DNA from 3 places in the Nitrospira lenta genome. Region 3 is predicted to be linked to each of the others. Evidence: riboswitches for the same ligand, from Rfam matches in the RefSeq annotation. Region 3 holds a riboswitch; each other region holds the start of a gene.
What was found. A riboswitch is a leader RNA that binds a small molecule or an ion and turns the genes downstream of it on or off. The one in region 3 is predicted to bind cobalamin.
Positions count from the first base shown of each region.

Region 1: it holds a riboswitch for cobalamin, as region 3 does, so the genes downstream of both, NITLEN_RS15960 (ABC transporter substrate-binding protein) here and NITLEN_RS04925 (CbiX/SirB N-terminal domain-containing protein) in region 3, are expected to answer to the same signal.
Region 2: it holds a riboswitch for cobalamin, as region 3 does, so the genes downstream of both, NITLEN_RS15945 (TonB-dependent receptor plug domain-containing protein) here and NITLEN_RS04925 (CbiX/SirB N-terminal domain-containing protein) in region 3, are expected to answer to the same signal.

Region 1 is NZ_OUNR01000020.1:67,580-77,526, forward strand. Features, by position in the region: gene NITLEN_RS15955 (FecCD family ABC transporter permease) at 1-334, opposite strand, end outside; gene NITLEN_RS15960 (ABC transporter substrate-binding protein) at 345-1,358, opposite strand; cobalamin riboswitch at 1,428-1,594, opposite strand; gene NITLEN_RS15965 (hypothetical protein) at 1,831-3,222, shown strand; gene NITLEN_RS15970 (SemiSWEET transporter) at 3,232-3,495, opposite strand; gene rpmB (50S ribosomal protein L28) at 3,623-3,814, shown strand; gene NITLEN_RS15980 (hypothetical protein) at 3,840-4,154, opposite strand; tRNA gene NITLEN_RS15985 (tRNA-Gly) at 4,301-4,375, opposite strand; gene tyrS (tyrosine--tRNA ligase) at 4,428-5,639, opposite strand; gene NITLEN_RS15995 (helix-hairpin-helix domain-containing protein) at 5,636-6,094, opposite strand; gene lpdA (dihydrolipoyl dehydrogenase) at 6,091-7,512, opposite strand; gene gcvH (glycine cleavage system protein GcvH) at 7,534-7,920, opposite strand; gene NITLEN_RS16010 (tetratricopeptide repeat protein) at 7,997-9,361, opposite strand; gene ndk (nucleoside-diphosphate kinase) at 9,435-9,854, opposite strand.
Region 2 is NZ_OUNR01000020.1:57,089-67,035, forward strand. Features, by position in the region: gene NITLEN_RS15900 (adenosylcobinamide-GDP ribazoletransferase) at 1-359, opposite strand, end outside; gene cobT (nicotinate-nucleotide--dimethylbenzimidazole phosphoribosyltransferase) at 365-1,417, opposite strand; gene cobU (bifunctional adenosylcobinamide kinase/adenosylcobinamide-phosphate guanylyltransferase) at 1,433-1,993, opposite strand; gene NITLEN_RS15915 (cob(I)yrinic acid a,c-diamide adenosyltransferase) at 1,965-2,567, opposite strand; gene bluB (5,6-dimethylbenzimidazole synthase) at 2,567-3,334, opposite strand; gene NITLEN_RS15925 (hypothetical protein) at 3,434-4,021, opposite strand; gene NITLEN_RS18955 (cysteine-rich CWC family protein) at 4,087-4,302, opposite strand; gene cobO (cob(I)yrinic acid a,c-diamide adenosyltransferase) at 4,456-5,055, opposite strand; gene NITLEN_RS15940 (cobyrinic acid a,c-diamide synthase CobB) at 5,052-6,449, opposite strand; gene NITLEN_RS15945 (TonB-dependent receptor plug domain-containing protein) at 6,459-8,525, opposite strand; cobalamin riboswitch at 8,554-8,747, opposite strand; gene NITLEN_RS15950 (ABC transporter ATP-binding protein) at 8,818-9,669, opposite strand; gene NITLEN_RS15955 (FecCD family ABC transporter permease) at 9,677-9,947, opposite strand, start outside.
Region 3 is NZ_OUNR01000001.1:1,026,869-1,036,815, forward strand. Features, by position in the region: partial or broken gene cobJ (precorrin-3B C(17)-methyltransferase) at 1-254, opposite strand, end outside; gene NITLEN_RS04885 (cobalt-precorrin 5A hydrolase) at 251-1,390, opposite strand; gene cobI (precorrin-2 C(20)-methyltransferase) at 1,387-2,169, opposite strand; gene cbiE (precorrin-6y C5,15-methyltransferase (decarboxylating) subunit CbiE) at 2,166-3,422, opposite strand; gene NITLEN_RS04900 (precorrin-8X methylmutase) at 3,419-4,069, opposite strand; gene NITLEN_RS04905 (cobalt-precorrin-5B (C(1))-methyltransferase) at 4,066-5,172, opposite strand; gene NITLEN_RS04910 (hypothetical protein) at 5,172-5,543, opposite strand; gene NITLEN_RS04915 (FAD-dependent oxidoreductase) at 5,540-6,265, opposite strand; gene NITLEN_RS04920 (DUF3209 family protein) at 6,271-6,645, opposite strand; gene NITLEN_RS04925 (CbiX/SirB N-terminal domain-containing protein) at 6,659-7,840, opposite strand; cobalamin riboswitch at 7,957-8,156, opposite strand; gene NITLEN_RS17840 (hypothetical protein) at 8,209-8,454, shown strand; partial or broken gene NITLEN_RS04930 (IS3 family transposase) at 8,454-9,576, shown strand; gene NITLEN_RS04935 (trans-sulfuration enzyme family protein) at 9,905-9,947, opposite strand, start outside.

The DNA of each region.
Region 1 (9,947 bases), on a different contig from region 3:
ATCCCATCAACACCCGAGGCAATCGAATGTGCATCATAATGATAGCCGCGGTGCCCCCGCCCTCACTCTCCACGCTACCCAAACCCAGCCACTGTTTCGCGATGACCAGCACCGTCGCAAGATCGACGCGCGTCGCTCCAAACTGGAGACAGAGGATGCAGAGTGCGACGCTAGCGGCGCCCAACGCCCCCATGATCCCAAGCCACCGGCGGCGCGTCAGAATCGTGCCTGTGCGCCGCCACGCATCCCGATGACTCGCCGTCTCTCCATCGAATCTGGTCGACGCGAGGGATGGCGGTTCGGGAGTCAGAAGCTGAGGGGATAGGGGCGTCATAGGCTCTTTGCTACGGGAGGGGCGATGGTCCAGCCACAAGCTCAGGGTGAAGAATGTTCACCAGCATCGTCAGCGCCTGGCCGATTCGAGGCCCCGGCCGGTTCAAGAGATCGGCGGGAATCTGGTGCAACCGGCCTTGCCGGACCGCCGTCATGGACTGCCATTGCCGCCAGGTCTGCTGCTCACTATCTGGAATGCCTTCGGCTTTTCCCACAGGGAAGAGCAGCACTTCCGGATCCTGCTGCAGCACCACTTCCAAACTCAGCCGTGGATACGGCAGCTGGCTCTGAGCGGCGACATTGGCGCCTCCGGCGATTCGAAGCAGTTGATCGATAAAACTTCCCGGCCCCACGGTTATTAACGGCTGACTATTCAGTACGTACAGCACCCGCACAGGAGACACCGTCTGAGTTCTGACTCGCACAGCGGCGATGTCCTGCCGCAAGCTCATGGCAATGGCATTGGCCTGCACCGAGCGATCCAGCATGCGCCCCAGCGTTTGAATATGTCCTAGAATATTTTCCACCGTCGCGGCGGACAGGATGAAGACCGGAACCTTCAATTGCTCCAGCTTCAGAATGACATCGGGTTTGAGAAATTCCTGCGGGGCCAAGACGAGATCTGGCTGGAGAGCCATCATCGATTCGAGATTCGGATGGGCATACCCAAGCTTTGGCTTCGTCGACGCCTCCGGAGGATAGTCGCAAAAATCGGTCACCCCGACGAGTTGATCCCCCGCACCGATGGCAAACAAGATTTCGGTCACGCTTGGCGCCAGGGAGACGATACGCGTCGGCGTCTTGGCCAAATACATCTTCCGGCCGGCATCGTCGACGAATGACCGCGACGACACGTGAGCCATAAACGGCATACCGGTCAGAATCCCCTGCTGACGCCGCTTCATCTCCGCACAGTCCCCCTCACCGCAGGCCCACACGACGGAGTTACCCGTCACGATGGCCACGGCCAACACCACACCGATCAGAATCCAACGGCCACGCGAGCGCAAATAAAAAATCCCCAAGGCCTGACAGAGACCTTGAGGATTGCACCCGGTTCTTCATCCTCGCCTGTTCCCCAGCCCTCGAGGGAACGATGGTCAATTCATTGGGCAGGTCTTCTGGCTCATGGTTCACCCTACTCCCCGCGCCTTCCCATCCACCAGGTGGACAGTGGCAATACCGGGTTTCGTCCCCATTCACAGCGGCGGGACCGCGAGGGAGTTACACCCTCTTCCCTAACCCAAGAATCATATGTGTGGAGGCACAATAGGAGACCCCGCTGATTTTTGTCAAGTTCATTAATGGCCGAAACGCGTGCGGCGAGCGCAGGATCCAGGGCGTCCACGCGCCTCATTAAATCTGGAGAACGGCCTATCAATGCGAGGTTAGAAAAATCGTCCGGTCGGCATGAGCCTTGCTGATCCGGCGCTACGGAGATCCCGCGTACAGAGTGACCGGCTGACCATACCCTGAACAACGAGGGCGCAGAAATCCATGCGGAACATTATTATTAGCCTCTGTATCATTGGGCTCTTTCTTGAACTATCAGGCCTGATCTGGTCGGCGAAAAAGGACAAGCCTAGCGAGACATTTGTCAGACTCTCAACTCCACCGGCCCGCAATATCGAACGCCCGCTCGACAACGGCTATTTTCTGTTGCTGGGGATGGCCGCTGCGGGTGGAACGAACCCCGTCCAAACCGGATACGACATCTGGAGTGAAACCGGGGCACGACCGACAGAACGCGGCTATGACTTAGACAAACCAGGACGGACAGAGCTTCGACTGCCGGTGGCCTACGACCGTGTCGTTCCCGAATGGCATGCCCACGACCCGTTGTCGGAATTCCAGAACAACGAGGCTTCGTTTCGGTTGTCGGCTTCGCTCTATGCGCCACTCGTCACACGATACGAACAATTTCTCCGTATGCAGTTTGAGGATTGGGGATACGGACATACCGGCGCGCCCCGCATTGAAGAGCTTATGGCGGCCCACCGCCTGTTTGTGGCAATCGGATTCGGCGAACAGGTACGGACCGGGCTCGATCGACTCACCCTGGACGTTGCCAAGTGGCGTAGCGTCCTGCGGGAAGCCCGAACCCTCCCGGTGAAGATACTAGCGTCAGTGATGATCGAAGACGATGTCGAACTGTTGTCGCGCATGCTGAGTCAAAGCACGGTCGACAAACGCGTGCTGGTTCAAGGGCTCAATTTGCTCCAGCCATTGACTCTAGCTGAATACTCACTCCGTTGGCCGATTCAAAATGAATTTATGATGGGCTATCAACGAAGCCGTACGGAATCGGCAAATGGAACCCGGCTTTCTCAGGCCGACCCTCACATCCTGGAAACGGTCACGATCCTGGCCCATCTGCCGTCCGATGCATTCCAAAAAGTGGCGCACCCCAAAAGCCTGACGGGATTTGGCCTGGCCGCATCCGGCCAGCGCACCTGGGACGCGTATTCGAGCTATTACGACGCCACCATTAAGGCCGCTGAAACGAATCACAGCCCGCTTCCTCGCCTGCAATATATCGCGAGACAGTCGCCCCGAACCTTTCTCGAACGGCTGGCCGATCCGATGGAATTCGAACCGCAATGGGAGCCCTTCAGTCAACACTTGGTTGAAACAGATGCGCGGCTGCGCCTGGTCTCACTGCAAATCCTGATGCGCAAGCCCACCGCCACCGTCACCATTCCGACCAGACTGGCGGAAGTCGGCTCGATGTACTTCGACCCCTTCACCGGACTCCCCATGCTGTGGAGCCCAACACAAAAGAAACTCTATAGTGTGGGGAAAGACCGGCTCGACGATGGGGGAGATCCAAGTTTCGATATCAGCGTGCCGCTTCCGCCTGCCTTCACAGCGCCGTCACCGGCCTCGTAGCAAGAGGCGTCAACGCAGCTTCTGATACTTCAGCTTGAGCACCAAGATCGTGAGTGTCAGGAGAAACGTGATGACGTTTGTGACAACGATCGGCCATGCCATCAGGTACAGACCGTAGACTAGCCACAGAAAGACTCCTGTTGTAAAGGTCACCAACATCGCCAGCGACATATCATCGGCAGACTTTGTCCTCCAGGTCCGCTGTAGTTGTGGCAGGAACGCAATGGTGGTGAGTGTCCCGGCAACGAATCCGATCCAATTCGCAGTCTCCATTCCGTCCCTTCTCCTGTCGATTCTCAAGACAGCCACCGGCATCTAGCCAGCTACTTGTCACAGTTCGTCTTAATGTGCTATTTTACCGAGCTAATCATTCGCTCGATCACTCAGAAGGAGCACTACCGTGGCATTCTCTTGCGATCTTTGTCAGAAAAAACCGAAATCAGGTAACAACGTCAGTCACGCGAACAACAAGACCAAGCGGGTATTCAACCCTAATATTCAGACTGTTCGCGCCGTCATCGACGGAGCCAACAAAAAGATTCGCGTGTGCACCCGGTGCCTCCGCTCAGGACTGGTCAAGAAGGCCGTCTAGGTCCTTCTCCGCTCCCATTCAATCTTTACGGCATTGAGAGCAGGACTCGGCCTCCGCGCTCGGTCAACTTGATCGCCTGCGGATCATCGGCCGACAGTGCGAGAGTCCTGCTGCCGTCTTTGCTCCTCAGCACGAGTCCGACTTCACCATTCGTGTCCAGCCCAAGGCCGGCTCTGGCTTTCCCCGCCTGATCCAATAGTAAAAACTCTTCCGCATTCACACCGTTTGCCTTCTGCGCTTGAACAGCCCTGCCCGAAAGGAACTGATCGCTCAGCACGCCTCCGACAATGCCGCCAAGAAATGCAGCCATCACAATCACTAGAGGTTGCCCCATCTTCATGTCACGTCCCTCCTAATCACGTGCGTGTATCTTGATGCGCTCTATAGAAAAGTCTCTGACCCGTTTCCATCACCGCACCGGCGAAAGAGACAAAAAAGGACTTGGAAGCGCGTGCCGTCCAAGTCCTTAGGTGTGACGTGTGAATTTGGAGCGGGCGATGGGATTTGAACCCACGACAACTTGCTTGGGAAGCAAGGACTCTACCACTGAGCTACGCCCGCTCGCTGTGGTGCATCCTACGCGGGCGACGATTCCAAGTCAAGAAAGGCCGTCCTACTTGGCCCGCTCAACCACGGCAAACTTGCGCCGGCCGATTTTCATTTGGTACTGGCGACCGGCATCCAACGTGACAGTGGCATTGGCGTCGCTCTGCTTCTTCTGATCAAATTCCACGCCACCTTGAATCACCAGCCGCCGGGCTTCGCTCTTGCTCGTCACCAAGCCTGTCCTGGCTACAAGATCAACCAGTCCGATCGACTGCCCATCTTTCAAATCCTGCTCCGTCAGCACGAGCCGCACATCCGGCTCGTCCGGAAACTCACGCTCGGAAAATTTGTGCTGAAAAGCGCCTCTCGCCTGCCTCCCCGCTTCTTCACCGTGATACCGAGCCACAAGAAGCTCGGCCAGCGACTGCTTCGCTTCCATCGGATGCAATGCCTTCACTCGCGCAAGATCTTCCGTGGTGAGCAATTCATAGTACCGCAGCATCAACGCGTCGCTGATCGACATCACCTTCCCGAACATGTCTTCCGGCTTATCTTCGAGCGCGATGTAGTTGCCGACGCTCTTGCTCATCTTCTTGATGCCGTCCGTGCCTTCCAGCAACGGCATCGTGATGACCACCTGCGACTCCTGCCCAAAGTCCCGTTGCAGTTCCCGCCCGACCAATAAATTAAACTTCTGGTCGGTCCCACCCAGCTCCACATCCGCCTTCATCGCAACTGAGTCGTACCCCTGCACCAGCGGATAGAGAAACTCATGGACGCTGATCGGCTTTTGCTCGTGAAAGCGTTTGTGAAAATCGTCCCGCTCCATCATCCGCGCCACGCGATAGTGCGCCGCCAGCTGAATCAAGCCCTCGGCCGTCATCGCACCCATCCAGGTACTATTGAACTCGATGACGGTCTTCTGCGGATCGAGGATCTTAAAAATCTGCCGCTGATAGGTCTTGGCGTTCTCCTGCACTTGCTCTTTGGTCAACGCGCGGCGGGTTTCCGACACGCCGGTGGGATCGCCTATCATGCCGGTAAAATCGCCGATCAGGAAGAGCACCTGATGCCCGAGATCTTGAAAATGTTTCAGCTTGTGGATCAGGACCGTATGGCCGAGATGCAGATCAGGCGCAGTCGGATCGAATCCCGCTTTCACGCGAAGGGGACGATTCTCCTTCAACGAGCGAGTCAGCTTCGTCTCCAGTTCTGCGCGCTGAATGACCTCCACGGTTCCCCGCAAAATCAGATCAAGCTGCCGACTCAATTCACTCATATCGGCCCCTTCTTTCCCTGTTCCACTGCAGCTGACTTCGCAACCGTGACAAATGGCTTCAGTTGTTCCAGCTTCTTCTTTCCAATCCCCTTCACCGCCCGCAGATCCTCGACCGCATGAAACCGCCCGACAGACTTCCGATAATCCACCATCCGTTTGGCCAACACCGGCCCGACGCCCGGAAGCTGATCGAAGTCCGCCGCCGTCGCACGGTTCAAATCCACCCGTTGCGCGCTATTCGCCTCCCTGCGCACCTCACTCACTCCGGCAGACGGAATCGTTGGTTCGCCTACCGGAACCACGGTTGGAGAGGCGTTATCGGAAAACAACGACGCTGCATGAGTCACCGCAGGCCGCTGCATCGTTTGGGGAACCTGCCAGCCGATCCACAATACGACGCCCATCGTCATCGCCAACATGCTCAGCTTGATGAGGAGCGACTGAAGCACGCTCATGATTTCTTCTTCATCTGGTGAATCGCACAACCCTCGACATCTTCGACTGCTTCGACGAAACCTTCCGCGAGCGTCGGATGGGCATGAATCATGTGGCTGATCTGCGATACCGTCGCCCCCTGCTCGATGGCAAGCGCAGCTTCGTGAATGAGGTCCGCCGCATGGGCGCCGACAATGTGCGCACCGAGCAACCGGCCGGTCACCGCATCCGCAATCACTTTGAACAGGCCCGTGATATCGCCGGTCGCTTGCGCCTTACCCAGCGCCGCGTAGCGGAAGCGTCCCACCTTGACGGCCTGCTCCGGATCGTGGCCGGCCGCTTGCGCCTGTTCACGAGCCTGCCGTTCCGTCAGCCCAACCCGGCCAACTTCCGGCAACGTGAAGATACCGGCAGGAATGACGTCATAGCGGATCGCTGTCGGATGCCCCATGATGTTTTCAACGGCGACTTTCCCTTGCGCCGACGCCACATGAGCAAGCATGGCCTTTCCGACCACATCGCCGATCGCATAGACGCCGGGCACATTCGTCTCCATCCGGTCATCGACCAAAATCTCGCCCCGCTTCCCCAGCGCAATACCGGCTGCCTCGACCCCGATGTCACGGGATTGAAATCCGCGTCCAATCGAGACCAGAAGCATCTCCGCTTCAACCGTACTGCCATCTTTGAGTTGCGCGACCACCAGTCCATCACGCACCTGCGCCTCTTGAATCGTCGTGCCCGTTCTGACATCGACGCCGCGCTTCTTGAGCTCGCGCGCCATCAGCACAGAAACCTCTTCATCTTCCAATGGAAGCACGGCCGATTGCAGCTCGACCATGGTCACCTGCGTACCCAAGCCACTGAAGAGCGAGGAGCATTCACACCCCTCGACCCCGGCGCCGAGAATGATCATCCGCGGCGGAGCCGATTCGAGATCGAGCGCCTGCTTGCTGGTGATAATGGTTTTCCCGTCGACAGGAAATTGCGCCAGCTGCGGCCAGGATGATCCCGTAGCAATCAGAATCGCATCCGCCTGCACCTGCCGTTGCGAGCCATCCTTTGCGGTCACCGCAATCGTGCGCGCATCGACCAACCTGCCGCGGCCATCGACTACATCGATCTTCCAAGCGTTGAACAACGTGGCAATGCCCTTGACCAGCGACGCCACCACCTTGTTCTTCCGCGCCACCATGCGGGCAAGATCGTAGCGCGGCGGACCGGACAGCAGAAGGCCAAGATCCTCCGCTTTTTTGAGCTTATCGCCGAGTTCAATGACGGAGAGGAGGGCCTTGCTGGGAATACAGCCCCAATTCAAACACACACCGCCGAGCGCCTGTTGCTCGATGACCGTGACTCGTGCGCCCAATTGGGCCGCGCGAATCGCCGCCACGTACCCGCCAGGCCCGGCTCCCAGAATCGCGATGTGTTTCGGCATGGAAAACGTTACGAGCGCGCGTTAATGTTTCTGACTGGCGAGAAAGGCTTCGTATTGGGCGGCCGTCATGAGTTGATCGACCTCTCCGGGATTCGAAAGATCGATCACGGCGATCCAGCCCTTGCCATAGGGATCGGAGTTGACCACTTCAGGATGATCCTTCAGGTCAGTGTTGATCTTCGAGACCGTGCCGCTGACAGGCACATAAATGGTCGATGTCGTTTTCGTCGATTCCACTTCGCCGATCTGCTGCCCGGCGGTCACCACGGCGCCGACTTTCGGCATATCGAGGAACACAATATCCCCGAGAGCATCCTGGGCAAAATGGCTGATACCCACGGTTGCTTGCTTCCCGTTGAGACGCACCCATTCATGTTCTTTGTGATACCGCAAGTCGCTCGGAATCATAGAGTCTCCATCCGTAATCAATTGAAGAAACGCCCATGGAAAGACGTCGGATCGTAGAGGGCAACCACATGATTTGTCAAGGAAGATTGGCCGCATTTCGAGGCAGCAGCAACAGATTCCCGTCTTCCACTTCCAGCGTGACTGCCCTGAGCCCGTCGGTCCACTCGCCGAGCGGAGCCGTCTCCGGCACCATCGCAGAACGAACCAGCCAGAGTCGGTCGGGCGAACCCACTTGCTGAGCGACCTGTTCCAACAACGCCGGCCCCTTGTTGTCCTCTGTACGAATCACGAGTTCCCCTCCACTCCGCCTGAACAAGTCGTTCAGATCCTCACCGTATTGCTCTAACCCGATCAACGGTTCGCTGACCGTGCTTCCGTGAACCTCAATCAACAGGCGCCCGGCCGGCTTCTCATCACGAATCAATTTTCTGATACGCGCAGCCACGGTGGCATAACTTCTGGCCTTCCACCCCACCCAGCGCCAATAGATCGCCTCCCGGTCATACGCCATTACCCCGGCACCAACGGAGTCACCCAATAATTGCTGCGGTGTGATGGTCAGACCGAAGGCCGAGGTAAACAGCTGAAATGATGAGTCAGAAAAATCTTGCGCGAAGCCCTGCGTCTCTCTTGCCCTCAAGAAAATTCCATCGCAACCGGCCCGCAGCAGCACCGTCGCTCGTTCCGCGATGACAGCTTGATAGTCAGGATGCAATGGATCTGGAAGCATCGCCGGCTCCTGGCCGTTGGGCGCCACTCCCCGCATGACAAGAGAGCGGCTCAGCCATTCGGGCCTAAGCGCGATGCCGCGACCGTGATGGAAATCCAGCGTACCCCACACCGAAAGACCAGCCAGATGCGCCGCACCAATAAAAGCCTCGACTGTTTCCGGATTCCTATCCTTGCCCCACTCGGAACTGGCCGGATCCAGCAACACCGTTGTGACACCGGCCTTTAGCAATGTCTGCAACCACGTCACCCAACCTGACACCGGCGGGAGTTGAGACAGAGGAAGCCCCAACGCAACCTGACGCGCGACCGTGACATGAGACCCGCCTGGAATCTGGCGCAACTGATCAAGCCGACTCAACGCCTGTTGCTGGTAGCGCTGTGTCCGAGAATCGCCCCCGGCCTCACCCGTGGCGAGGGCGCGGTATTCGGCCATGGCCGCACGATAGTCCCCCATCTGCTCATAGGAACGTCCGAGCCACCAGCGCGCCTCTACCGACTGCGGCGAATTAGCCACGGTTGAATCGACAACTCGCCGGAAGAACAGTGCGGCTGCGGGATATCGTTCCTGCGCGAACGCCCGGTGGGCCTCGCGCAACAGGCTCAATTGCGCGTCGCGTGCAGGATCATCGTGAATCTGATCAAGCGGGGCTGAAGAGGAAGGAGGAGCCAGTCGCGGGCTACAGGCACACAACAGTGCGAGAGACAGCATCAGCGCTGCCCCTCGCATCCGCGATTGTCCAGAAGTGAAGGGCAAAGAACCCATCGCCCTCCGAGAAAATGGCTTAACTGAAGATTTCCATGCCGGGAAAGAAATACGCCGTCTCGAATGCCGCGGTTTCAGGCGAATCCGATCCGTGCACAGCATTGAACTCAATGTTGGCGCCATGCGCCTTGCGAATCGTATTCGCGTCAGCCTTGGCAGGATCGGTCGCACCCATGAGCTCCCGATTCTTCTTAATCGCATTGTCGCCCTGCAACACAATCACGACCGCCGGCCCGGACGACATAAAGGTGCAGAGACTATCGAAGAACGGCCGCGCCTTATGGACGGCATAAAATCCCTCCGCGACCGGCTTGGACATCTGCATCAGCTTCATCGCCACCGGCTTCAGCCCTGCTTGCTCATAGCGGTTGATGATGTCCCCGACGGCATTCTTCTTCACGGCATCAGGCTTGATAATCGCTAACGTACGTTCACTCATTGTGGCTCCGATTTCTTCAGAAAGTTAAAGGATACATTGAACAGCGTTGGCGCATTATAAGTGGCTGATAACGGGCTTGCAACTGGTTGAAGA
Region 2 (9,947 bases), on a different contig from region 3:
ACGAGGCCCGTCGCGCCGATGGCGCCGATACGCGGATCGCGCATGATGGGGAGCCGCTCAGCCGGCGTCTTCCCCCCTGCCAACCCGTCCAACGTGTCAGCGAGTCCATCCTGATGCAACCCGCGCGTGAGCACCACCACCAGAACGATCAATATGACGTTCACCACCGTCGGGATGAATAACTTCGACAACCCCATGTCCGCGAGAACCAACCCACCACCGATCAGAAAGCCAACCACCGGGTACCAAGCCATTGACCTCGCCAACTCGACCGCGGTCGGTTCGTGCAACGCACGGCTCAAGGGGATCCCGGTCAGGAAATGCCAGGCGAATATGAATGGACGAACGAGCGTCCCCATGGAGCTTAGGCTTTCTCCGACACGCCGGCTTCACCGAAGGTGGCCATTTCGGTATAGATCTTGAGCGCTGCACAGACCAGGCTCATACCCAAACAGGCACCGGTGCCTTCACCGAGACGCAGATCGAGATCCAACAACGGCCTCACGCCCAGATGATCGAAGATCGCCGCATGCCCCCGTTCGACGGAACGATGCGACGCGATGAGATATTCGCGGCAACGCGGCTGGAGACCGACGGCAATCAATGCCGCCGCTCCGGCAATGAACCCATCCAGCACCACCGGTACGCGCGCGGCCGCGGCCCCGAGGATCAAGCCGACCAGCCCGCCGATATCCAACCCGCCCACTTTCGCAAGGACATCGAGCGCATCACTGCGATCGGGGCGATGCAGATCGAGCGCCTGCTGGATCACCGCCACCTTCCGCGCATGCCCCGCGTCATCGATGCCGGTCCCGCGCCCGGTCACGTCAGAAACCGGCCGTCCCGTCATCACCGCCGTGATCGCCGCGCTCGGCGTCGTGTTTCCGATTCCCATATCGCCGGTCCCGATGAGGCCAATGCCTTCCTGTGCCGCCTGCGTCGCGAGCTCGACGCCGATCAAGACGGACTGCTCCGCTTCCGCGCGAGTCATCGCCGGTTCGACGAGTAAATTGCGCGTCCCCCGCATCACTTTTTTCGAGATCAGATCCGGCAGCGTTCCGAAATCATGATCGACGCCGATGTCCACCACGCGCACGCCCACGCCGGCATGACGGGCCAACACATTGACTCCCGCTCCGCCGCGCAGAAAGTTCAACACCATCTGCGGCGTGACTTCTCTGGGATAGGCGCTCACACCTTCCTTGGTCACGCCATGATCCGCCGCAAAGGTAAAGACGACACCGCGAGGGATCGCCGGTTTCAGCTCCCCGGTCATCATCACATAGCGCGCCGCGACTTCCTCCAATCGCCCCAAGCTGCCCTGAGGTTTAGTCAGGCAATCCAATCGTGCTTGGGCTTTGGCCAACAACTTAGGGTCCGGCGATTGAATCCGATCACACGCAGCTTGTACGGACATTCCCATTCCCCCTCTTCATTTCAATCGAAGCGGAATCCCACTCACGACCAGGTGCGCCTCATCGGCGCCGGCAGCGAGCACTTGATTCACCCGTCCGGCCAGATCTCGAAAGGCCCGAGCCGTCGGTTCCGCCGGCACAAGCCCCAGCCCCAACTCGTTGCTCACGATCACGATTTTCGCCTTCGTCTTCCGCATCGCCTCCAGCAAGCCGGCCACGCGCTTCAGCACCAGTGGCTCTTTCATCCCGGAGCCCCGCAGATTGCTGAGCCAGAGCGTCACACAATCCAGGACAATCGTCCGATACCGGCTCCCGGCGCGGGTAAACCAGGCTGCGAGGTCGAGGGGAACTTCCGCCGTCTCCCAATCCGCTGCGCGAGTAGCCTGATGCCGTGCGATCCTTGCGGCCATCTCAGCATCGAGACCTTGCCCGGTCGCGACAAAGGCTCTCGGCCCCTTCGATCCGGCAAGCTGCAGAGCGGTCTCGCTCTTCCCCGATGCCGACCCACCGAGCACGAAGATGATCCGACTGGCGGATGTCGTCGCAGACTTACGGCTTTTCAGCTTTTGAGGTGGCATCCCGCTCCCACAAGAATTCCGGCTCACCCTGCGTCTTGGCCACCCAACGGGCCAAGACAAACAAGGCATCGCTCAACCGATTCACATACTTGACGATCGACGGATCGATCGGTTCGACTTTTGACAGCGCCACACACAGCCGTTCGGCGCGCCGGCAGACCGTTCGGGCTTGATGCAAAAAGCTGGAGACTTTCCCGCCGCCCGGCAGAATAAATTCTTTGAGCGGCTTCAGATCTTTCTGACAACGATCGATCAACTTCTCTAACCGCGTCACATTCTTCGCCGTCACCTGCGGCATATTCTTAAACGTCTGTCCCGGCGCCGTGGCCAAGATGCTCCCGACATCGAACAATTTATTCTGCACCCAGCGCAATTCTTCTTCGAGAATGGCTGCCGCCGAATACTCATCGAGCATGTCGGCATTCATGGCGCGCACGACGCCGATTGAGGCATTCAGCTCATCGACCGTCCCATAGGCCTCAACCCGCAGGCTGTCTTTCCAGACCTGCTGCCCTCCCGCAAGGCGAGTTTTTCCCGCGTCGCCTGTCCTGGTATAGACCTTGGTAATGCGCATCACCGTCTCCCCTCAGATCCGGCCGCGGTATTGCCCCACGACTCGTAGTGAATGAGTTCTTCCACCGGAATCCTCGCGCGCCACCCGGCGGACTCCAAGTCCGGCTTCGTCGCAAAATCCGACACGTACCCGAGACAGAGATAGGCCAGCACTGTGACCGGCTTGGGCACCCCAAGCACCCGCTTCAAGGCGCCATGATCCAGAATGCTGACCCATCCGACCCCGATGCCCTCCGCGCGCGCGGCCAGCCAAAGATTTTGAATGGCGCAGCAGGTGCTATACAAATCCGTGTCACGCACCGTCGAACGACCCAGCACATGCGGACCTCCCCGCTGGCGGCTGCATGTCACGCCGATATTGATCGGCGCTTCCTCGATCCCCTCCAGCTTGAGGCTCCGGTAGAGCGCGGCCCGCTCTCCGCGATAGCGCGCCGCCGCTTCGGCATTGGCCTGCCGAAATAGCTCTTTCACCGCTCCCTTGGTCGCACGATCGCGAACCACCACAAAATCCCAGGGCTGCATGAATCCCACCGACCCGGCATGGTGGGCCGCCGTCAGCACGCGCGTCAAGATCCGGTCAGGAATCGGCGTCGGGAGAAAATTTCGGCGGACATCGCGCCGCTCGAAGATCGCCCGATAGACCGCCTCCCGCTCCGGCACGCTAAACTCATGGCACGGCTCAGGGCTTTCTTGCGTCACGCTCGCCCGTGGAGCGACTCCATCGCGGCCGGATCGTAGGCCCCTTCGAACACCCGTTTCCCGAGCCATACGCCTCCTTCACAACACATCCATCCAACCAACCAGCCGCCTGTCTCAGTGGATGATCGAATGAACGCGCCCGCTCGATCACCCTACGGTCCAGCTCAGCTAACTCGACGTCCTGAATCGCTCGGTCCGTGCCGCGACCGCACCGGCCACGCTCAATAATGTATGAATCCCACCGGCAATACCGACATAGAACAACACTGCCGAGAAGCCTCCTGGGAAATACGTCACGAGGCGCATGGCAAACTGGGTCAGATTCGTCTGCTCAAAACGGCCGGAGAAAAAGTAAAAGCCGCCGCTTGAAATCAATTCACACAGAGCCGCGCCGAACACGAGACTCACCGCCAGCGGGAGCAACGTCACGACATTCTCCTGGTGGCGTGCGGCATACCAGCGGCCGGCTCCCCACAACACACCATAGGCCGGCAACAAGAAACCATAGGCAGGACTGACACAGAAATTATCCACGCCTCCCCACGTCACCGCCGCAACATCGAGCAAGGCCGCTTCAGCCAGCAACGCCGGAAATACCCAGCGGGATGAGAGATAGCAGCCGGCAAGAAACAAGACTGCCCAGGACGCGCTCGGCAAATGTTCGAGCGTGCCGAAATGATGGCCGCGCGTGGCGGCCATCAGCGTGGCCAGAGCAATACCGATAACGATCTGCGCCCGAGGAGAACTTATACACATCGCATGATCCCTCCTAGCCAGTTGTTGAATATCCGAATACTGAATATGTTCATCGCGTACGCAGATCACGTGGCAGGCTGAGTGCTCTGCGATAGCGGAGGCCCCAGTTCACCGGCGGCAACCTTCCCCAAACAGCCGGGACAGAGGCAGTCTTTATAATGGGCGGCAATCCAGTCCATCTGCGACTCGGTGATGCCAACCTTCCCGCACCAACACTGATAGCCGCCGCACGAGAACGCCACACCGCAAGCTTCGCATGTCTTAGTCACCGGTCCTCTCATAGGCGAGAAACACTCCCCTCTTTGTATAGCAGGCTGCTCAAAAAGACCGTCCAGCAAGGCCGCAGCAAGTGAAGGGCCGAGGCGTACCCTCCGGGGTACGTTGAGGGTCTGAACGCTGCGAGAACGGCGCTGGCGGGATTTTTCAGCAGCCTGCTAAAACTCCACCCCCGGCTGCGCCTTAATCCCTTTCCGAAACGGATGCTTGATCTGCTTCATCTCGGTGACGAGATCGGCTTCTTCGATTAAGACGTCTTTCGCCCCACGGCCCGTCAGCACCACATGCTGCATCGGAGGGCGGGCGCGCAGTACGGCAACCACCTCCGCCGCGTCGACGTAGTCCTGCTGCAGCGCGATATTGAACTCGTCGAGAATCACCATCGCATAGGACGGATCGCGCAGGAACCCACAGACGGTCTGCCACGCTTCTTGAGCGAATGTCGTATCTCGTTCGCGATCCTGCGTCTCCCAGGTATAGCCTTCGCCCATTCGGAGAAACGTGACGCGATCGCCGAACGATTTCAACGCCCGCTCTTCCGCCGTATCGATCGCCCCTTTAATGAACTGAACGACCGCCACCTTCATTCCGTGACCGATGCATCGGAGAGCCATCCCCAGCGCAGCCGTTGTTTTGCCCTTCCCGGCGCCGGTATAGATTATCAACAGCCCTTTCTCTTCTTGCGCTGCCTCGATCCGCCGATCGACCGAGGCTTTGAGCCGTTCCATCTTTGCCTTGTGTTCCACTTGATCTGTCATTGTGCCTCCCCTTGACGCCTAGCGGTTCGCCGGGCTTCATTCACGAGCGTTGCGGCGATCTCCGGTCGGCTGGAAAAGTGCAGATGGGTATAGAGCGCCAGCACATTGTCCAGCATGAGCCCGTCCTGCCCCTGTGAGCCGCCTCGCGTATCACTCAGCGAACAAGCAAAGTCGAGCGGCCCGCGCGGCACCAGCGTCGAGTAATGAAACTCGTGCCCCCTTGCGATGATGCCGGAGTCACCAAGAACGCACGGCTGGGATAATGCCACCGTTCGATATCCCAACATCATGCCGGCCTTCCCCATCACCGCTTCAGCGGGAAACAACCCGACCATCTCATGTGATCGCCCCTCAAAGTCACGAATCGCCTGCGTGAGGTACATCATGCCGCCGCATTCCGCATAGATCGTTCCGCCCTGTTTGGCAAAATCTCTGATCGCCCTTCGCATGGAGCTATTCCCCGCCAACGCCGCTCCGTGCAGTTCCGGATACCCCCCGCCGAGATACAACATGCCCACATCATCGGGAATTGTTTCGTCCGTGAGTGGAGAAAATGGAACCAGCTCGGCTCCCTCCGCTTCCAGCAATTCAAGATTCTCAGGGTAGTAAAAGCAAAAGGCTAGGTCCTGCGCAACGCCGATGCGAACTCTCACCTTCCCTCGACTTTGCAAGCAGGAAGACGGGGAGGTCGCCTCTTCCATCCCACCGCACGAGCCGGCCAGGGATTCAATCCGATCCAGATCGACCGTGTCGGCCGCAGCCTTCGCTAGTCGGGCATAGAGTTCGCCGGTCCCCTGCTCCATCGCGGTCACCAGTCCGAGATGGCGATCGGTGATCGTCACCGCCTGATCCGGTCGCAAATAACCCACCGCCGCCACGTTCGTGTACCGCCCGACCGCTTCCTTGAGCAACTGGTAGTGCCCCTCGCTGCTGACCCGATTGAACAGGACACCCACGACCTTCAACGCCGGATCGAACTGCGCATACCCCGACACCATCGCCGCAGCGGAACGGGCCATCGCACTGCCGTCGATGACCAGAAGAACCGGCGCATTTAACTGCTTGGCAAGTTCCGCCGTGCTGCCGATCTCGTTCACCGGCGAACTGCCGTCGAATAGTCCCATCATCCCTTCGATGATCGAGATGTCCGCATCCGCAGCAGCCTTCGCAAAAATTGCGCGATTGAGGTCCGCCCCCAACATCCACCCGTCCAGATTCCGAGAGACACGCCCAGTGGCCGCCGTGTGATGGCCGGGATCGATAAAATCCGGACCTGCCTTGAACGGCTGTATCCGGCGGCCCCGCTGTCGCAGAGCCGCCAGGATGGCCAATGTCACCGTCGTCTTGCCGACCCCGCTGGACGTGCCTGCAATGACCAGTCGAGAATAGTTCAACTGATGCCCTTATTTCGCATCGTAGTTCACTCGCACGCCCGCGAAAATTGATCGAATGGGAGTGCCGTAGTAGAGCACTTCCTCATACTTCTCGTTGAAAATATTGTCGGCGCGCACATAGGCTTGCACCTGCTTCATGACATCGTAGGTCGCGGAAAGATTCCATACATCAAACGCCCGCATTTTTTCCGTACTATTGACATCATTGAACCGCGATCCGACATATCGTCCTTCAAGATTGATCCTGAGCGGGTCAATTGGCTGGTAACTGACAATCAGGCTCCATTGGTCAACCGGCATGCGCGGGGATCGATTACCCGGATACTGTTGAAGATTCCGACTGATGGTATTGGTGTATTGCGCCTGCACATCCAAACTCTTGATCAACGGAACATCCCGAATGACGGCATACTTCACGCTGGCTTCCCATCCTTTCGTTCCCACAAGACCGGCATTCTCAGCGCAGAAACCGAATGGGCTACACACCGTCGAACTGGCCTGCGTAACGATCATGTCACGGAAACGATTCCAGAAGTACCCTCCGCTGATGGTCAAACGCTTATCGAGCAAATACTGGTCCACACCAACGTCCATACTTTGGCTTCGTTCCGGCTTGAGATTCGCATTGCCATAAAACGGAAAATATAGTTGATTGATCGTGGGAGCACGAAAGCCGGTCGCGTAGCTGCCTCGCAGTTTCGTGCCGGTTTCTTGATGCAGATAGCCCGCGGTCGTTCGATAGGTTGTCGCACCGCCAAAGACATTGTACTCATCATGCCGCACACCGGCCGTCGCGAACACACGATCCCAGAGATTGAGTTGAGCTTGAGCAAACCCCGCATGACTGGAAAGGGTCTTCGTCGGGATATCTAGACTATTCGTGAGCAGGTCTCGATTCTCCCCTTGCTGCTCACGAAACTGATATCCGGCTGTGAGCAGCAGAGGCTTCCCAATCTGAAAATTATTCTGCCACTCAAGGCGATTTGACACCGTGTTAATCTGCGATCGAAAGAGAAACGGCGTTGAGACAACTCCCGTTTGCACATTGCGCTGACTTTGCCCTGAAGAGGACTCTAAGTCCTCAGTTTGACGTGCCGCAGTAAATACTTGATTCCACCAGTTCGTGATCGGCTGGGTATAGGCAGCGCTGTAAACAAACTGTTGGCTATTCGAGAACCCTCCCAGCGTATCAAACCCAGGTCCAAAGCCATTGTCGAAACTTGCCTTGCCTTGTAACAGGCGAAAGTTGAAATCGAGCCTCCCCTCATGTGGAAGCGCGATACCGAGGCGTGTGGACGCCTGCCAGTTGTGGAACCCATCTCGTTCCGTCGCACCTCGCCGATAGTTCACGGCTGAAAAGCCGGTATAGTCCCAACGAGACAGCGCAACACTATAATCCACAATTCCCGTTTTCCCCGAAACCTGGCCGCCTTCACGAATAGACGAAAATGATCCGTACTCAAAGAACGCATTTGCCGACGGAGCACCCGTACCTCTCTTGGTGGTGATATTAATCACGCCACCCATCGCATCCGCGCCCCACAACATGCTTTGGGCACCGCGAAGGATTTCGATCCGTTCGATATTGTCTGTCGTCAGATTCGCCAGGTTGAATTCGCCCAGCGTTGCGCTATTCATAATCGCGCCATCAATGAGCACCAGCACTTGATCGGAATTACTGCCGCGAATACGAACCGACGTGCTCGTTCCCGGACCGCCATTCGAGAATACCGTGAGGCCCTGACTCAGACGAAGAGCGTCCGCCACGGTTTTGATCTGCCGTCTCTTCAGGTCCTGTTCGGTAATCACTTCCGTCGCACTCGTCACTTGAGTGACCGGAATCGGCGTCTTCGTGGCGCTGACAAAGACCTCGGGGGTTTGAATGATATCGGCCTGTTCGGCGGGAGTAACATCTTTAGTCTGAGCAGCCGGGGCGACACCTTGAGCCTGGTCGGCCGGTGCACTCTCTTGGGATTGGACGGCCGGTGCAGCATCTTGAGCCAGAGCGGCTTGAAGCGGCTGGCAGACACTGAGGACGCACGCACACAATACCCATCGCAGGACAAACAACGACATGTTACAGCTCCCTTGTGCTCGAAGGGTTCAGTCGAATCAACTGCGGGCTGGGTCTCCTGACTTGCGGATCGTCGCGTCTCTGCGCCTTCCCATGTGCCGAAGCACACAGTGGCATGATGCAGACTTACTCCCCGCTGACAGTGGCGGCACCGTGATGGATTTGCACCATCTTCCCCGTCCCCCGCGTCGTTTCTACAAAACGCCCTTTCACGTTAAAAATGATCGTCCCCCCTCACACCAACCCGTCACGGCCGGGGACATGGCCGTGCGGAATTACATCCGATCGAATCGTTCAACCCGGCATCGTGACGCGCGGACGGCCGCTAGTGGGATGGGCATCGACCACGACGTCGCAGCCATACACCGCCCGCAAGCTCTCCGGCGTGATCGTCTCCATGGGTGAACCGATCCGGACGATCCGCCCTTCCTTGAGCATCATCACCCGATCGCACGCCTGACTGGCGACATTCAAATCATGCGAGACCAGCACGACGGTAAGCTGCCGTTCACGTTGCAGCCGGCTGATCAGCGCGCACATTTCAATCTGGTGATTGATGTCGAGAAAGGCCATCGGCTCATCGAGCAACAGTATCGTGGGCTCCTGGGCCAAGGCCCGTGCAATCATCACCCGCTGGCGCTCGCCGCCCGAGAGGTCGGACACGAGGCGACCGGCCAAAGCCAGCACATCCGTCTCGGCCATCGCCTGATACGCTTGCCGCAGATCATGGTCGGACTCATCGCCTATACCCATTCCCCACCAGGACTCACGACGATGCGGGAAACGTCCCATGAGGACAGTTTCCGCCACCGAAAAGGGAAACACCTGCACATATTCTTGTGGAACGACGGCAATGGAACGCGCAAGGAGCTGCGGATCAATGAGTCTGATCGACTGGCTTCCAAGCCGAATCTCGCCGGCATTCGGTCGTAAGAGCCCGGCCAACAGCTTCAGCAGCGACGACTTCCCTGAACCGTTGGGCCCCACAATGCCCAATACTTCTCCCGCCCGCACCTCGCATGAGAGATCTTCGATCGTCCAAGACCTCCCCGCTTGATCGCTTCGATAGCGAAACGAGATTCGGTCCGCTTGCATGGCCGTACCTGAAGAGCACGCAACGGCCACGGAGGCTTCTGTCAATGGCATATCCACGTCACAGCATCCGATCTTTGCGCCAGAGCAGGAGATACAGAAAAAATGGGCCGCCGGCGAGTGCCGTCACGATCCCAACGGGGATTTCCGCCGGCGCCAGAATGGTCCGCGCAATCGTGTCGGAGATGACGAGGAACATGCCGCCCACCAAAGTTGATGCCGGCAGCAAAAGCCGGTGATCAGACCCCACCACCAGGCGCACGGCATGCGGCACAACCATCCCCACAAATCCGATCATCCCGCTTACCGACACGACGGCTCCGGTCAGCAAG
Region 3 (9,947 bases):
CCGGAGGAGATCAACGAGACCGTGGCGCCATCCCTCGCCCGTTCAATGGCGGCACGAGCACGGCCAATCTCTTCCGTCATCCCGGTCTTGATGATCTCTTTTCCCTCAAGCAGATGGCGGACCAGCTTGATATAGGTGCTATAGCCGACCACGAGCTGGGACTCGGCAATCGCCTTCAAGGCCGCCGGAGTCGCATGGTCCTGCGCGCCAGGCCCGATGCCCACGACATAGAGAATTCCTTTTGCCTCGCTCATAGCCTGCTCACCTCCATCTGCCGTTTCACAAAGGCCCGCCGCGCCACGGCCAAGGTCATCGATCGTCCCGCTCCCGGCTCCGTATAAATCTGCTTGGGCACGAGGAGCTCCTCCGCCCCTGCTCCGAGCAATGCAGCGGGCTCCGAAACTCCGCGCGAACCGACATGCTGTTTCACCGTCTCCGATGGGTTCTGGATACCAGGCACCACGTCCAATTGCTCCGGCGGATAGGTGCGCAACGGCCAGCCATATTTCTCGCTCAAAGCCAGCAATGCCGGCTCATCCTTCTTCACGTCGATCGTCGCCAGCTCTTTCACCGACTTGGGGGAGAGGCCCTGTTTGGCCAAGAGGGCCAGGACTCCCCGCTCCACCAGATCGGGAGCCGTGCCCCTGTCGCAGCCGATCCCCAGCACGAGACTCTTTGGACGATAGATCACGGCGTTCTTCCAATGGGCCGGATGAGACAAGCCGATCTCGCGATCCGTGGCGATCAAAAGAATTTCAAATGCCTCCGGGTCCACTCCCTCCAGCGAGGTGGCGTAACGAACCCCTTCCGGCAAGGGCTTCTCAGCCGGCCACCAGTCCGGCTCTCCCGTTTCCTGCACGAAGAGCACCTTGGTCGCATTCACCACCGCGGCGCAGCCTCTCGTCACGTTACGGTCTGCATCATCAAGCGTCCACCCAAGGTCGCGGCCCAAAATATCCACCGTCAAGGTGCCGATCGCGTCGGACGCGGTCGTCACGACTGAGTGCGCGCCCAAGGCGGTCGCGACCCGTTCAGTAAAGATATTGCCGCGGCCGACGTGACCGGACAGGACACAGATCGAAAAACGCCCTGCGTCGTCGATACAGACCACCGCCGGATCGACCTTCTTGTTCTTCAAGAGCGGCGCGATCATCCGCACCACCGCCCCAACACTGATAATGAAAATATGGCAATCGTACGCAGAAAAGGTCTCGATCAACGTCGGGCCCATCGGGAGCGGCAAGCGTAGCGCACCGGCCGGCGCCGAGGCGATCAGCTTCTCCGAGACGAAGAGGTCCGCGCCGGACAGGTGCGGCAGCAAGCGGGAGGCAATCGCAATCCCATGCTTCGTAATGGCATAGACGGCAAACGGTGTACGTTCGGCGGTCATGCCCCGGTCTCTCTGGAAGCCGGGCGCGGCGTGGCCGGGACCACACCAGCCAACAATCCGCTCCGTTCCTTGCGCGACACGATCATCATCGCAAAGCAATCGCCCCGCTCGGTTTGGATCGTGCGGATGTCCCGAACGATCCGCTGTTCAGCCATCGTGGCCTTCGACACATAGACCGCCCGGTCGGTCAGACCCTGCTGCTCCAGCGCCTCAACGACCTTGGGGATCTCGGTGCCCATCTTCATCAAGACGACGGTGTCGAACAGTTCCAGCACCTGACTCAAATCCTCGACTCCGTAGCTCGCGGGGAGGATGGCGATCCGCTCTTGCCCGTCGGCCAGAGGAATGCCGGTCACGGAGGGCACCGCCATAATCGACGACACACCAGGAACGACTTCGATGCGGATGCCAGGCCAGCGCAGCGGAGCCTCCCGACGCAGATAAATGAAGGTGCTAAAGAGCGACGGATCTCCTTCCGTCGCAAAGGCAACCGACAGCCCTTTTTCCAGACGCTCCCCGATGGCCGTGAAGGCTACATCCCAGGCAGGCCGCAATCGCTCCGGGTCCTTGTTCATCGGGAACGTCAGAAACATCCGTTCCTGTCCAGGAATCTCGCCCAGAGTTGGCTTGAGGATCTTCCAGGCCATCGACTCTCCGTAATCGGAGCTGCGCGGCAGGGCAAGGACCTGCGCCTGCTTCAGCACAGTGAGCGCACGCAGCGTGATCAGATCCGGCGCACCGGGACCGACCCCGACTCCATATAATGTTCCGTAGTTCATGAGACCGCTCCTATCTGACTGGGCTTCTCGACGGCAAAAATTTGAATCGGGTTCAAGGCCTCGTAACGAAGGTAATGGGCTAAGGGCTCGGCTCGCGATACTTGCAGCAAGGTAACCTCCGGCACCAACCCGCGCTTCCGCAAGGTCTGATAGGTCTCCGCGACATTCTCCAAGGTGATGGCATTCACGACCAGGCGGCCGCCCGGTTGCAGCTGGTCCATGACAACGTCGATGATCTCTTCCATGCTCCCTTTGCTGCCACCGATGAAGACGGCATCGGGCGCTTCCAGACCGGTCAGCGCCTCCGGCGCTCGGCCCGCGATGACGCGCACATTGTCCACCGCATGGGCCAACAGATTTTCGCGGCAGATCTCGACGCCCTCCGGATCGACCTCGATCGCGTAGACCAGGCCTTTTGGCGCCAGCAACGCCGCCTCGATCGACACAGATCCGGAACCGGCCCCGATATCCCAGACCACACTGTCCGGTCTAATCCCCATCGCGGCCAGCGACAACAATCGCACTTCACGCTTCGTGATGAGGCCCTTCTTCGGCATCCGCTTCGCGAATTGATCCTCATGGAGGAACGGAATGGTGCAGGGAGCGCGCCAGGAGGGATCGGAGCGGACGAGCAACAGCACATTGAGCGGCCCGACATCTTGACAAGTAGCAAGCACCGCTACGTCGAATCGCCGAACCTTTTCATCCGGACCGCCAAGATTCTCACAGACCCAGGCCTCCCAGGCAGTCTCTCCATGTAGGACCATGCACTGAGCTAACACCGATGGCGAATTCTTTTCATCGGTGAAAATCGCCACCTTCGCCTGGCCCTTGAGCCTGGTCAGGAATCCCTCGGACGAGCGGCCATGCAAGGAGACAAACGCAGCATCGTCCCACTTCAATCCGGCTCGCGCAAAGGCCCACTGCATCGAACTGGGCTGAGGCAGTACCTCGACATGCTCGGTGCCTAGCCTCTTAATCACCAGGCTGCCGATGCCGAAAAACAAAGGATCGCCGGACGCCACCACACAGACATTCTGTTCCTCTGCCAGTTCCGCCACCTGGTCGAGCACCGACGCCACGCCGCCCTTGAGGACAATCTTCTCGCCCTGAAACTGCGGGAAAAATTCAAGATGGCGCTCGCCCCCCACGAGCACCCCCGCCTTCATGACCGCATTCACGGCGCGGCTCGTCAGGCTCGCACAGCCGTCGTCCCCGATCCCGATCAAAGTAATGGCGCGCCGTGAACTCATGCCGGCGTCTTTGCCGAGAGGAGCAACAGGGCATGGATGATCGCAACGGCGATGGGGCTGCCCCCCTTGCGGCCGCGCGCCACGATAAAGGGAGTCGAGAGCTCCAGCGTCACGTCCTTCGACTCAGCCGCCGACACGAACCCAACCGGCACGCCGATGATGAGAGCCGGCTTCGCTCCCTCCTCGCGAATCAAACGGGCCAGCTCCAATAACGCGGTCGGAGCATTGCCGATCGCCACCACCGCTCCATCGAGCAGCGTGAGGCGATGCGCCTTTTTCATGGCCTCAATCGCGCGCGTCGAGTTGTTGGCCTTGGCCGTCGCGATCACGTCTGCGTCCGAAATAAACGAATAGACTTTGCACCCATAGGAAGACAGCCGCTCTTCGTTCAGGCCGGCAGAAATCATCTTCACATCGACCAAGAGAGGGCAGCCTCCTTGAAGAGCCACCACCCCGGCGCGCATCGCATCGGGATGGAATCGCATCAGGGTCTTAAATTCGAAATCCGCCGTGGCATGGATCACCCGGCGCACCACTTCCCATTCATCCGGCCTGAAATCGTGCGGACCTGCTTCCTGATCAATGATCGCGAAACTGCCATCCTCAATACTCCGCCCGAGCGCGGTCATCTGCCTCATATCATTCATGTCTGAACCTCCGGGTAACGACCGAGCAACGAGCCGCCGAAATCTACCAGACAGGTTTCCACCGCCAGCGTGCCGCCCGCGTGAACCTGACAATGTTCGACAACCCTCTTGCAAACCAACGACGTGATGCCGACGAGGCCTGCCTCGCGGCATAATTCCAACACATGGCGGGCCGTATTGGCCTGGCGGATAGCGGCCACCAACTCGTCCGACGCCGATAACTCGGCTGCCAGCGACGCCAGAAATTCCATATCCACTTCCGATCCGGCGGCATGCGTCTGCATCTTGCCGTTGGCCATCTTCGACAATTTCCCCATCATCCCGACGATGATGGCGCGCACGATTCCTCGCTTCGCACATTGTTTGACGCCGACGCCGATAAAATCGCCCACCTGGATAAAGGCCTGTTCCGGCAACTGCGGATAGAGGGCCATCGCATACTGTTCCGATTTGCCGCCGGTCGTCAGCACCAACTCGCGCAGCCCGCCGGCCGCTGCGACATCGATCTCCTGCATCACGCTCGCCTTGAACGCCGCCGTGGAATAGGGCCTCACGATGCCGGTCGTGCCGAGGATGGAGATGCCGCCCAGGAGGCCGAGCCGCGCGTTGGTGGTCTGCTTGGCCATCTCTTCACCGCCCGGCACACTGATCGTCACGACTGCGCCTCCGTAGGGAGCGCCGGCGAGTTCTTCTCCCACCATCTCCGTGATATTGCGCCGCGGGACCGGGTTGATCGCAGGCCCGCCGATCTCTAAACCCAACCCGGTTTTGGTGACCGTGGCCACGCCCTGACCTCCCCTGATCTCGATGCCTGGTTCGGTGCGCAACTCGACTTCCGCCGTCAACTCGGCTCCATGCGTACAGTCGGGATCGTCGCCTGCATCCTTGATGATGCTGCAAATCGCACGGTTCTCCAGCCGCTCGCAACGGGCGAGCGCGAACGTGACGCGTGTCCGATTCGGCAAGGTCGTTTCAATTTCAGACAGCATGGCACCCTTCACGAGACAGCGAGCCGCGGCCTTGGCAGCCGCTGCGGCGCATGCGCCGGTGGTGAACCCGGTGCGCAACCCCTTTCGATCTTTCGGCGGTACGCTCTTATCCATCACTCATGTCCCGCCAGCCCACTAAAACACTCACGAATCTTTGCCGCACGTTCAGGGGTGTAATTCTCTGCCTTCGCCCGATTCGTACCCCGGAACGTCACCCGACAGAGCAACTCCCCATCCGGCCCTGCTAATTCCAGCGCCGCATTAGCCTCATCCTGCTGTCGATAGAGAAGCCTGCTTCCAGCCTCGATCTTGAGATGCACATGGGTCTGTCCCTCTTCGCCCAGCGTAACCCACTCAGCCCCCTGCCGCACAGTGAGGAGGCCATGGACCTCGGCGATCGCGCCGGACGAACGAACGATGACGCTCGTCTCCCCAAACTCAAGTGCGGTTTCCAGCGCGGCAAGAATCTGCTCCCGTCCGGTCATGCGGACTTCTTCGGCATATTGAAGAACGACTCCACCTGTTCCTTGCTCACGGCCACTCCTGCCGCCACCAAATCGTCGAGCAATGCCAGGTTCACGACTCCATCGCCCGCAATGAAGGCCTGAGTGAGATCGCCACGCGACAACACTTCACAAAGCATGGCGCTGGCATAAGGAACCCGCTCCGGATGACCAACTGCGGGAATCGCCTCGATTCGCACCTCGCCACAAGCCACGGGAACCTGATTCTTCACGAACTCGTCCGGGAGAAAATACTCCGCCGAGTCGCGCAGCCACATGAGCCGGGCCTGAGGGAGCAACGGCGCAAAACGGGTCGCGCGTAAGAGTCCCAGCGCAGCGGTGATCCCTGTATCCGTCGCCAGGATCAAAGTCCTGCCTGAGACATCCTCTCTCGGGAAAAACTTGCCCCAGGGTCCGCTGAACGAAACGTCCGTTCCCGCTGCCAGTCCGTGCACGAAGGCGGAACCCAATCCATCGGGAATACGCTTCACCGCGAGTTGAAAGCGACATTGTTCCGCATCGCCGGTGAGGAGCGAGTAGGCCCGCTTGACGGCTTTGCCGTTCGGCAACACGATTCGACTATCAAGGATGAGGTACTGTCCGCCGATGAACCCCAAGGGCTCGGCCGCGCATAGATCGAGGAGCAGAGTATCGGGCCCCAGCCTCTCGGTTTCCACCACTCTGGCAGTCTTCGCTACGGCCATTGCTGCTACTCCGCCGGATAAATCTCATGAACAAAGTCATGCATCTCATCGAGATCGCGATAGAGGTGAGTGAGCCCTTCGATCTGATGGGCCAGATCGAGATCGACCTTCTTCGTGAGCACCACCAGCGTACGCAGATAGGGCAGCTTCGGATCGTCGGCGCGGGTGGCAGACACGCGCTCTTCAAGCGCAGCTACCGCCGTCTCATAAAACTGCTTGAGCGTGGCCAAGTCCTTGGCGCCGCACATGGAACGAATCGGCCCCGGTTGATCGGCCCCGGTCCCCAGCTCCGCCAACTCATGCTGCCGTTCGGCTTCGTTCTTCACTCCCAACACTTCCATCAAACCTAGCCGCAACCCTGCGATTTCATGACAGGCCATCGTCTCTCCTCCGTTACTGCATAATGTTATCGACCAGGCGACTGACGAGCCGATCGCCGAGCAGATGCTCCTCGACCAACTCCTTCGCATCCGTCTCTTTCACACCCCGATACCAAATGCCATCAGGATAGACCGCGACCGTCGGTCCTTCCCCGCAGCGGCCCATGCAGGAGGTCTTCGTCACGCGAATATCCTGATCCCGCCCGGCGTCCTTCAACAGCCGCCGCAATGTAGCAATGAGGGGAATGCTCCCGCCATCGGCACAATCGACATTCCCGCAGACCAGGACATGTTTAGCCAGCGGGCGATGGGCATGCACGTGCGGCATAGCTTGCGCGTGGGTGAAACCGTGCCGCAGACTCCAGAGCAGCGCTTTGAGCCCGCCCACATGCTCGGTCACAGCGGACACCGGCACACGATACTGACAGGTATCGCAGGGGAGCGGCCGCTCCCCTCCCGTCGCTTCGGCCAGGCGCTCGTCCATCAAGCGGAGCAACCGGTCGTCGATTCCCAAATGGGGTACCAGTTCGGTCTTGATCCAGGGATAGCGCGCTTGGAACGATTCCACCTGCTCGCGAATTTTCGTGATCAGTCTTCCGCCGAAGAGAAAGTAGGGAGCCACGACGATCCGCTCTGGGCGCGCGCGCGCGACCAGCTCCACCGTCTCCTCAAACAGCGGTCTCGTCACGCCGATGAAACAGGGCACCACCCACCCGATCTCGCGCCCCTCGGCAAGGAGACGAACAACTTTACAGAAGTCCCCGTTCGCATCCGGGTCGCTTGAACCACGGCCCACGACCACGACGGCAGTCTTCGAGGATTCACGGGCACCTTCCAGCGCCGCCCGCGCCCGCTCAAAGGCCAGCTCCACGAGATTGGGATGGATGCCCAAGGCATTGGCCACGATAAAACGGACGGAGGGAAACTCTTGCCGAGCCTGCGAGAGTGCGAGCGGAATATCGTTCTTCACATGCCCCGCGGCAAAAAGGAACAACGGCAGGACCACAACGGAATCGGCCCGTTGCGCCAACTCGCGAAGCGCGGTGGCCAATGACGGGCGGGCCAGCTCCACATAGCCGTGCGCCACATCAAGATCGGGTCGCGCCGCGCGAAAGGCTGCCACCAAGGCCTCGAACTCACCATTGGCATTGGAATCACGGCTGCCGTGCCCGACGATGAGCAATCCCGTCGTCATGCGACACAAACCGTGGGAGAGGCTGCCGGCATAATAAAACCTCCAGCTCCACAACAGGAACAAGAGGTCGCATGCCAAAAAGGCAGGAGAGATCCTCCGTTACCGCGCGGAGAAACCGTACTATGTCAGCTCGGATAGGTCTCCTGGCTCATGGGTTCAGAAGGTCGAACCTTCAACGCTACCCCCAGCCTTCCCCAACAAGTGTGTCGAGTGGCTAAAACGGGGGAGCTTCCCACTTACAGTGGCGGGACCGCGCCGGTTTTTCACCGGACTTCCCTGTTACGCCCTAGCGGGCATCCGAGAGATTACTCAATTATCAGCCAAGATACCTAACGCGGGCTAGTCCACCCTGTCAAGGCTGAAATATCATGAGTGCACGCGATCCGAAGCAGCTTTACGCGAACTGCGCGACCACAAAGCCCAATAACTTAACAAGACATGCACTGAGACCGGTTGTTTATTTAGTTGCCCAGGCTCACCACAGTGAAAAAGCGCAAATATTTTCAGCTCCTTATAAAGATACAGCGCGGGCATGTCCTGAAAAGGCGAGTATCGTTGCAGTAACAATCTCAAAAGTGATTGTCAGTAAAACAGTGTTTCCTTCGTGCGTTTAATGAAACCTCTGTTTTCCGAGAAGCAAATTGCGACGGCCTTGCGGCAAATCGATGCGGGGGCACCGATTCCGGAGGTAACGCGGAAGCTGGGGATCAGTGAGGCGACGTACTACGTCTGGCGGAAACGCTACGGCCAGATGGCGATCGCCGAGATTCGGCGGTTACGGCAACTGGAGGCAGAGAACAGCAGACTCAAGCAGCTCGTGGCGGATCTGACCTTGGACAAAGTCATCCTGCAAGAGGTGCTCGCACAAAAGGCCTGAAGCCCACGCGCAAACGCGCCCTCGTGCGGGAGGTGCTCGGGCACTGTCCGATTGGAGTGCGACGGGCCTGTGGGCTCCTGCGGTTGAATCGGGCGTCGTGGTATTACCGACACCACGGGCGGGAGGATACGGCGATTCGCATGCGGGTGCGGGAGTTGGCGCAAGCGCGGCCGAGATTTGGCTATCTGCGCCTCCAGGTCATGCTCCGACGCGAAGGCTGGGTAGTGAATCGGAAGCGGGTGCATCGGATCTATCGGGAAGAAGGGCTTACGATGAGATTACCGCGCCGTCGTAAACGGTCGAGTCATCTGCGGGTCGTGCCACCACACCCGAGTGAGATGAATGAGCGGTGGAGCATGGATTTTGTGGCGGATACGTTACTGGATGGCCAGCGGTTTCGAGCGCTCACGGTCGTGGATACCTATAGCCGGCACAGTCAATTAATCGAGTCCGATTTCACCCTCCCGGGAACGAAAGTCGTGGCGGCTCTGGAACGGGTGGCGAACCGGAGCGGCTACCCGCAGATGATCACAGTGGACAATGGGAGCGACTTGACCTCGAAGGCACTTGACGCCTGGGCATACGAGCACGGAGTGAAACTCGATTTATTCGGCCCGGGAAACCCGTGGAGAATGCGGTGATTGAGAGTTTCAATGGGCGCTTTCGAGACGAATGTTTGAACGCGCAGGTGTTCGTCTCGCTGCACGATGCCTGACAGAAGATTGAAGCGTGGCGGATCGACTACAATGAGCACCGGCCGCATGGTTCGCTTGGGAACTTAACACCCCAGGAATTTGTCGAACAGGCGGCTCAAACCGGGCTGCAGGAGGCATCGAATTTCCAGCACCGCGTGGTCTAGTTTTCAGGGAAGGGTCAGAAGGAGCGCATTTCCAGTTTTCAGCGGTCTAGTTTCTGGGGAGGTCTCATCATTTGTCCTATCCCCCGCTCCATCTGCACAAAATATGGGAGCAGCGGCGCAGCGCCCAGACCGTCAGATCAAGCCGAAACGGCTGCACCGGATACGATGCAAAGCCGATCTCCTTCATGATTCACAATCGCCTGCCCGCCCCGATGTGCCGATTATTCCTGTATCGCCTGCCGCCTCTCCCACACCAGCTCTCTCATGATCCTTCCTTTTGTCTGTCATTCAATCGGCCGGCGATGAATTGCTCGGCCCGTGGGGCTGCTCAAATCGCTTCCAGCGCGTCCTCAAGATCGGCGATGACATCT